DNA from 2 places in the Methylomonas albis genome. Region 1 is predicted to be linked to the other one. Evidence: riboswitches for the same ligand, from Rfam matches in the RefSeq annotation. Region 1 holds a riboswitch; the other holds the start of a gene.
What was found. Region 1 has a riboswitch for cyclic di-GMP ahead of EBA_RS07560 (hypothetical protein). Riboswitches for the same ligand answer to the same signal wherever they lie in the genome.

Region 1 (4,452 bases):
GGGTAAGTCCGTGCTGTTGCTGTTGCCGGCCGCTTCGGTGTTATTGCTGGAAATCGAGCTGGCGATTAAAAGCACCGCTCAACTGAAAAAGGCCTTGCCGTTTGCGTTGGAAGACTTACTGGCCGAGGACGTGGAAAACTATCATCTGGTTTGGTTAAAGCAAGACCAAGATAAACTTGCGGTGGCGGCGGTCGCGCACGAAAGATTGTCGGCGTGGCTTGCGCCGTTTCGGGAAGCCGGTTTGGCGCTGGAAGCGGCGTATTCGGAAGCTTTATGCTTGCCGTATAGCCAGGGACAATGCACCTTGCTGATCGACGACGCTAATGTGATTCTGCGCAGCGCCGCCTATCTTGGCGGCGGTGTGGATGCGTTATTTTTGCCGCAACTGCTGGAAAAAGCCCGTGCTGAAGGCGCTGATTTCAGCACTTTAACAATCTGCAAAGCCCACGACGAAACGAGTCTGCCGGACAATTTACCGCTTGCGGAATTGGAAATTTCTGTTTGTAAGCCCTTGCGGTTTATGGCCAGCACTGCCGAGTTATTGCCCGCCGAGTTGAATTTATTGAATGGGGTTTATGCCGTCAGCAACCGACAAGTAGGCCGCTGGCAACAGTGGCTGCCGGCCGGCATGATTTTGTGCGTAGCGCTGGTGCTGCAGAGCTATGCGCTATTGCATACCTATTGGCAACAACAAGCCGAGTTGAGTGAGTTGGAGCTTAAAACCCAAGAGCTGTTCAAGCAAACCTTTCCGGATGTGAAACGCATCGTCAATGTCAAAGCCCAAGCCGATCAACAATTGGTGCAGCTCAGAAAGCAACACGATTTCGTCGGTAGCGGCTTTATGCGATTGATTTATCGTTCCGGATTGCTGTTGAAAGACACGCCGGCCGTGCGTTTGAAAAAATTCAATTATCTGAACGGCAATTTGCAATTGCATGTGGTTGCCAACGACATCGGCCAGCTGGAGCAATTCAAACAACAGTTGCAAATCACTGTGCAAGTCAAAATTCAATCGGCCGATAGCGGCGCAAAAGGCGTGGAGGCGCAACTTGAGATTCGCGAAAAATGACATAAGGCGATTTACGGCAATAAATGTACCCAAAGCAAGCAATTTTCCGTTGACTGAGCAGACTTGTGCTGAGCGAAGTGGAAGTCAACTGTTCGATGAGCGAAGTGGAAGTCAACTGTTCGATGAGCGAAGTGGAAGTCAACTGTTCGATGAGCGAAGTGGAAGTCAACTGTTCGATGAGCGAAGTGGAAGTCAACTGTTCGATGAGCGAAGTGGAAGTCAACTGTTCGATGAGCGAAGTCGAAGTCAACTGTTCGATGAGCGAAGTCGAAGTCAACTGTTCGCTGACCGAAGCCGAAGTCAACTGTTCGCCGAGCGAAGTCGAAGTCAACCGTTCGCTGACCGAAGCCGAAGTCAACTGTTCGCCGAGCGAAGTCGAAGTCAACCGTTCGCCGAGCGAAGTCGAAGTCAACCGTTCGCCGAGCGAAGTCGAAGTCAACCGTTCGCTGAGCGGAGTCGAAGCGAACGACATATTTGGCATTGCCAATGGGTATAACTTTTCTCAAAAATCACCTAAGCCAGCGTTTTGCCGATTTAACGCCCAGAGAGCGGTGGTTGGCCGTTGGCGGTTTGCTGATCGTGCTGGTGTATGGCGCTTACTTGGCGTTTTATCAACCGTTTGCCGAACAGAGCCGCTCGTTGAGGCAAAAAATCCAGGCGCAAGGGCAAATCTATAACTATTTACAACAAGTCGGCAATCAAGCAGCGGCCTTGCGGCAGCAGGCTGTGGTTGACGCACCGGCAGAAGGTAGCGCAAATCAATCGCCGATGGCGATAGTTGATTTCAGCAGTCAACAACTGGAGATAAAGCCGGCGATCAAACACCTGTCACCGGAAGGCGAAGATAAAGTCAGCGTCTGGCTGGAGCATCTGCCTTTCGATAAATTGATGTCGTGGCTGGCGATTCTGGAAACCAAGCACCGCTTGCAGGTGCTGCAAATCGATGTCGAGAAACCAAGCGATGCCGGAGAGGGCGTTGTCAATGGCAAAGTTTTGCTGGGTGTTTAGGGAAGCGCTAAAAATTGCCATTCGAACCGCTTGGCGCGAACGGCGGCTTTGGTACAGCAACCGCCTATCCGTTCGTGCTGAGCCCGTGGAAGCATGAACGGATGATTTTTAGAGCTTCTCTTTAGGTGGTTTTTGAGAAAGTTTGTACCCATTAGCAATGCCAAATATGTCGTTCGCTTCGACTCCGCTCAGCGAACGGCTGACTTCGGCTTCGCTCAGCGAACGGCTGACTTCGGTTACTTTGGCTTCGCTCAGCACCAGTCTGCTCAGTCAACGGAAAGTTGCTTGCTTTGGGGACTTTATTGGCATAAATCGCCTTAGTGTCAAATAGCTATTGAGGCTGTAAAAGACTTCGCATCAGAACCCCCGCCCGCCGGGACACTGTCATTAAGAGATACACCCGCAACCCAGCTCCCGATTACCCGCGTTAGCCAGCTTATTCGTAATACAGATGTATTACATGTCACGTGAATTTAACAATGCTGTAACCGAAACGCCGCTATTGCTCTGGAATAATCCACCCCAAGTTGAAGCACCAAGGGGCTTGGTGCTCAGCAGAAGTTCTGGAGTAACTAAGGAACAGGGATGGCACGCAAAGGGAGCAGGCGAAGGAAGAGGATAGGGAGGAGGTTAGGTGGAAAAAAATGGTAGCGGGGGAAAGGCGACACTGTTTATCTGTTAGATGGTGTTGAGTTTAGGAAAGCGTGTAAAAGCCAAACCCGTTGCGAAGCGGGGACGGAAAGCTTCAGGTCTTATGTCTGCGATAGACTTCAAGATAGCTGGGTTGTCACCTTGTGTATTTAAGACTTTTATTTTTTAAACATAAGGCATAAACAATGAAACATTTTGCAAAAACTATGGTTGCAGCGGCTCTGTTGGTAGGCGCTGGTTCAGCTAACGCTGCTATCGAGAAAAACGGCGGTGGTTTAAACGAAGCTTATTTGTCTGCTTACGACATCACTACCGGTAAAACTTTTACCCTGGATACCGGCGTGACCTACAACGACTTGGTTGCCAACGTCAGTAACACAAATTACAGCTTGAATTTTGACCTGTCTGCTCTGACCAACTGGACATCGTTTATTACCGGTGCAAACACCAGCAAAATCAAATACGCAGTTGCTGTCGGCAATTCTGTTGATTTTGGTGCCGCTATCACAGGTAACGCGCCATTGGCTGTTACCCAAAGTATTCTGTTCGGAATTGACGTGTCTTCAGGTATAGAAAACCACGCAATCGATATCAATAGCAGAGTTGCTAACGTTACTTCACAAAATCTGAGCACATTGGCTTTGGATAGTGACTCCGCTGGTACTGGCCAGCACGCTAATGCCGCTAGCGTTTGGGGTACTTGGATTCAAGACCCGCAAGCAAACTATGGTGATGCGGTTGGTTTTCAGTTGGGCGTATTGGACCAAAACACTGGTGACAATATTGCAAGCACATTTGTTGGTCAATGGAAATTGGCTGGCAACAGTCTGACTTTTACTGCGCCTCCTGTTGCTTCCGTGCCGCTACCAGCTGCTGTATGGATGTTCGGCGCCGGTCTGATGGGCGTATTGCGCTTAAACCGTCGTAAATCACTGGCTGTATAAGCTTTTGGCCACTTCCGGCTTTATCCGGGAGTGGCTCTCTAATTTTTAACAAGCGAGAGACAAAATGAAAAAATTAATCTTAGGTGCAGCAGTTTCTGCTGCCTTATTAGCTGGCACAGCGCAAGCGGCTATCACATTGGATGGTGCCGGCAAAGTCGTAGTAACGCCTGCCGATACTTATGAAATTTATTTGTCAGGTGCTTCTGCTGCGCTGGACTATATTGAGCATTTGGCGACCAGCACGTCTGTAATTGCTGCAGATCGTATGTGTGATTCAACCCAGCCTATCTATAAATTTAAAGATAATGGCGGTGGTAAAGATCAAAACGCATATTACTGCACATTGAACCCGCTGAACCCACAATTAGTCGGTTTGGCTGGCGGTAAAGCCAACCTGCTGATTTACAAACGTAGCGTAGGTGGTTCTGCTAAAGGTGTTGCTCCACTCATTGATGACGCGAAAGGGAATAACGCAGCTGCTCATGTCGAATTTTTGAACGTCGATCCTAGCGTTTGTACAGCGCCTACAGGCACTGGTCTATTGACTTCTACTTGCACGTATTCGCCAACTACCGCAGGTCAATTCAAAAGCGAAATTCCTGATTTCGGTATTTCTGACGTTGATCCTGAGCAATTTCGTGGTGTTAATACATCAGGTACAGCGGTTAATCCGTCCGATGTTGGTTTGTTGAATGTTGAATCAGCAGGCGGTCAAGTATTTGGTATCGGTGCTACTTTGAAATTGCGCAATGCGCTGCAAGAAGCACAATTTGGCGTGGG
Region 2 (4,452 bases), 290 kb from region 1:
ACGGTTCATGTTTATACGCCGCAGTAGTGATAGGAGACCTACACGATTTACCCAGCAATTGAGATTAGCTGGGAAGACCAAAAGCCTGGCAGGGTCGACCATTATCAGACTACATACTAAGGCAAATGACTAGACAAATTTCCTCAGCTATCAACCATAAGGCTGAAACTGAATACATGGTAAGCCTTATCATCTGCATTTTGGTGACATGACGATCAACACCTTGGGCTTATTCAGAAAACCTCCGCCATAGGCGCTATCACACCTGCATAATGGCTTGACAATAGGCACCGTTTCCGGATGATCGGAGCCGCCGCTACACAGATTGGCTGCTGTTGCCGGCGATGATGTCGCGCCTCTAAATTGCTCAGGCGTTGTTGCCTGAGCTAGTGACCGGGTTAAATCACGCAGCCAGAGCTTTACGTTTGCTCAGTGCCAGAAAGCCCATCAAACCACTCAAAAAAGTCCAAGTGGCGGCAGGTAACGGTACCGGCGCAGCTTCCAGCGATATGGCGTCCAAAGCCCAAACTCGATTGCCGCCACTCGTTGATGGATTGAAGAACTTCAATAGTGCTGACGAATCGGCGGCACTGGCGTTGAAATGATAGATGAATTGAGTGAAAGTTACGGCGTTTGCCATGGTAAGACTGTTGCCGGCAATCTCGATCTGCAACGGTGAAGCGCCGGACACGTTAGCTCTGGCCCAAAACGACAGGTCGTAAGTCGTGCCGGCAACCAGCGACACAGACGTTTGTATGGCATTACCGGTATTCAAGGCCAAGCCGTAAATTCCTTCATAAACTCTAGGAACGTAGGAACCGTTGGAACGGTTTTTATTCATCAGATAGGACTCTTCGCCTATACCGTCACTAATAGATGTCCACCCCATTACACTGGTGTCGTTGTTGGGTAAGTATTGGTAACCAGGCACTGCCGCCAAACTCGCAGGCTGTTCGAAATTGCCGTTGGCGACCAAATTTGCTTGCACGGCTGGTACCGCCATCGCCAAGCCGACACACAATCCTGTTGTCAGTTTCATATATGTTCCCTCGTTAACCGTTTTAGGTGTTAACGCCGAGCGCCCACTCTATTCGGGCACGCGGCGTTAACGGCTGAGATCACGCGTTGACTTTTCTTCTCAGTAAACCGGCAAAACCCAAGGCACTACCGAACAACCAGACCGCGCCAGGCACTGGCACTGGGGCAGCCGCCGCCACGACATTGCCTGTCAGATTCAATGTCAATTGATAGTTTTGGCGGGTGCTGCTGGCACCCAAATCCGCATCGGACAGATTAAGCAGATATTGCGCGCTGAAGGCACCGGTGTTTGCGGTCAACAGATTAGCAATAAACGACTGGCTGCCGCTTTCGGCGAGATTGGTAAATGTGGATAAGCCGGTATCGAAGGCTCCGGTATCGCCGCTACCACTCACACTATCAAAATCCAAACCGATGCGGTCGGCATTGGCCAGATTAAACAAGCTAAAATTCATCGAGTTAACGCTATTTTGGGCGACATTGCCGAAATCCAAAATCAGGGTGTTGGACTCGCCGGCACCGTCAAAAGAAGCCAAGGAATGCAACAAGTAGCTGAAGTTGGCTTGCAGCGTGCCGGCCCAGTTGACTTTATAGGTGGCACTCGAACCGCTACCTGCTTGCCCCATGGTCGACGACATGGTGGTGGTAGCCGACAAAGTCGGCAAACTCAATGAAGCATTCGCCGAACCGTTTCCTACATAATCATTAAGATTTTGCTCGTCCACCGCAACAGTGGTTGCCGTCGCGGTAGCGGCTGATGAAGTTGGCCCCCAACTGCAACTGATAGCGCCGGTTGGCCCCATGGCCAAACTACAACCCGATCCGGTTTGACTCAAATTAGGGCTAAAGCCAGCACTGACACCGGCGGCGGATAACAAGGCACTGCTGGTGCCGCTACCGTTGACGGTTCTACCCGGACCGTTGTTTTTATTGCCGGCGCCATTGATGGTTTGGGTCCGACTAGAATCCAATTGCAGATCAACGCCGGTCAACACGCCGCTAGCCGCATTAAACTGGCCTATCGCGACAGTGGCAATCGCCGCATTATTATTCGAATTGGTAGCGGATGCGACCTGCCCGCCCGTTGCGATGACCGTCGCTGTACCATTGAAACCGACCGGACCGCTGCTGGCGGTCAAGGAAGCCTGTGAGATTCCGCAGACGCTCAGTAATAAGGCAATTGCGGTTAATTGAAAGTTTGTGCTCATAATTGTTCCATTAATTCCATTAAATAAATTCTGTGATACGCGGCAAATGCCACACCCCTATCACATGGGAGCAATCCGGCTGACTTGCATTAGTGCAAGCCCCGCGACTTTCCGTACCTGCTTCACAGCAGGGTCGGCAAGGGGCGGTTTCTTTACGCACAGTGTTTCCGCGCAGACGCCTGCAACACCTTCTTGCAATCCTTCGCGACTGAATATGAAAATATTAGAATGTGATAAAGAACCAGTTAACATAAAACAATATTTGTGCCAAGCGCTTACAAAACACGTAAGTCATTATTTACAAATAAAGCTTTAACCGTTAAGACAATTCGGAATCACATCCGCGAGAACGATATTTAAGGGATTTGCCCCATAGACTGTGGCGAATAACTTATTTTGCGTGGTTTAAAATATCCGGCTGGTGTAACGGAGATTAAAAAAATAATGGGGGAATTTTGGATTCTGCCGAAGAACCGGCATTTACCGCCGGCTACGAAGACTGCATCGATGTTGAATCTCTAGCAACTGACCGACGCCGGCAGGCGACCGAAACAGCAAAAGTGGGGGCGTCGACCACCGGTCACCCCCTAAGAATGCAGTCGTAAACGTCCTGCACAAGCACACTACCAGAAACGTTAAAACCGCTATTTGCGGCATTACGGGTCAAGCAATGGCAGTGGCCAAACCTGCTTACGGCGCAATCCTGGCGAACGGCTGCAGGTTAAATTTTTGCCTCCAGCACCAGATTGGTCGGTGTCGTGGCGGCACGTCTGACTTGGCTGAAACCGGCCGCATTCAGTACTTCGGTTAGCCGTTTTTGCCCGGCCTGCGCGCCCAGTCCCAGACCTACCTCTTGCGATTTGGAGGCCGGCACGCAGACCATGGTTGAGAAGGAATAATAGATCTGCCCCAAAGGGTGCAGGTTCTCTTCCAGGCTATCGCCGGCAAACGGTTCGACCAGCATGAAGGTACCGCCTTCAGCCAGTGTGCTGGCGACATGGCTAGCCGCACCGACCGGGTCACCCATATCGTGCAGGGCGTCGAATATCGTTACCAAGTCGTAGTTTTTACCCGGATATTCCTTGGCGGTGACCACTTCGAAAATAGTGTTGCTGGCGACACCAGCCGCCCGCGCACGCTCCCGGGCATGCTCAATTGACGGCGCGTGAAAATCGAATCCATGGAAGGTGGAGTTAGGGAAGGCCTTGGCCAACAGGATGGTCGAGGAGCCGTGGCCGCAACCGACGTCCGCGACTTTGGCGCCCGCTTCAAGTTTCTCCCGCACACCGGCGAGTTCCGGCAGCCAGACATCGATCAGATTCATGGCGTACATCGGCCGAAAGAAACGCTCGGTGCCACAGAACAGGCACGGGCTATGGTCGCGCCAAGGCAAGCCCTGGCCGGACCGGAACACCTCGGTCAACTTGGGTTCATCGATATACACCGACATCACTGCTTGGAAGAAACCTTGCATGCAGGCCGGATGGCCTTCCGCAGCAAAGATCACCGCTTGTTCCGCCGACAGCGAAAACTTGCCGGACGCGGCATCATAATTGACATAGCCGGCGGCAGCATTGGCGGACAGCCATTCCCGCAGATAGCGTTCGTCCATGCCGGTGTTGTCGGCGAGTTCCCGGCTGCTGGCCGGGCTGATCTCCAACAGCGCGCTGTACAAATCCAACTTGTCGCCGATGTAGGCCGTCAGCAGGCCCAAAGATCCGGCAACATCGTTGATGACTTTTCCCTGGAGTTGCTCCAGTTTAGCGTTGTCGACTTCGTTCAAATGCAAGGTCATAAATCTTCCTGATACGGTTTTAGAATAAGAGGCGATGTAATCTACTGAATTCGTCGCGAAGGAACAATATTATTTTTTACTAATAGACATCACCGCCGGGCACCGTAAGCATTCTTTCACAGCGCCGGGCGCTGGCGTGCATGCCTCAATTACACCTTATAAAACGGCGAATCCATACCAATATTGGCGTCACGGGTGATTTCGCCATCGAACAGTTTGACCGACAGATTACCGTTCACCTGCTTGGTAAACGGCAGCAACAAACCGTCGATATAGGTTTGGGCGTTTTCTATAGAATCGAATTCGTAAAAGCCGCCAACGGTATGGTTGTTGACGCCGCTTAACCAGGTTTTCGACTTTAGCCCCGGAAATTGCTTCATTTCCACGTTGATGGGCCGCCAATCGATTTGA

Region 2: linked by a shared signal. The riboswitch ahead of EBA_RS08830 (PEP-CTERM sorting domain-containing protein) and the one ahead of EBA_RS07560 (hypothetical protein) in region 1 are both predicted to bind cyclic di-GMP.

The regions. Positions count from the first base shown of each region.
Region 1 covers NZ_JACXSS010000001.1:1,625,140-1,629,591, forward strand. Annotated here, with positions in the region: gene gspL (type II secretion system protein GspL) at 1-1,069, shown strand, start outside; gene EBA_RS07545 (hypothetical protein) at 1,135-1,746, shown strand; gene gspM (type II secretion system protein GspM) at 1,640-2,077, shown strand; gene EBA_RS07555 (hypothetical protein) at 2,186-2,335, opposite strand; cyclic di-GMP riboswitch class I at 2,780-2,869, shown strand; gene EBA_RS07560 (hypothetical protein) at 2,914-3,672, shown strand; gene EBA_RS07565 (type 2 periplasmic-binding domain-containing protein) at 3,737-4,452, shown strand, end outside.
Region 2 covers NZ_JACXSS010000001.1:1,915,081-1,919,532, reverse strand. Annotated here, with positions in the region: gene EBA_RS08840 (DUF4405 domain-containing protein) at 1-102, opposite strand, end outside; gene EBA_RS08835 (carbohydrate binding domain-containing protein) at 404-1,039, opposite strand; gene EBA_RS08830 (PEP-CTERM sorting domain-containing protein) at 1,119-2,246, opposite strand; cyclic di-GMP riboswitch class I at 2,313-2,394, opposite strand; gene EBA_RS08825 (class I SAM-dependent methyltransferase) at 2,968-4,041, opposite strand; gene EBA_RS08820 (YdhR family protein) at 4,191-4,452, opposite strand, start outside.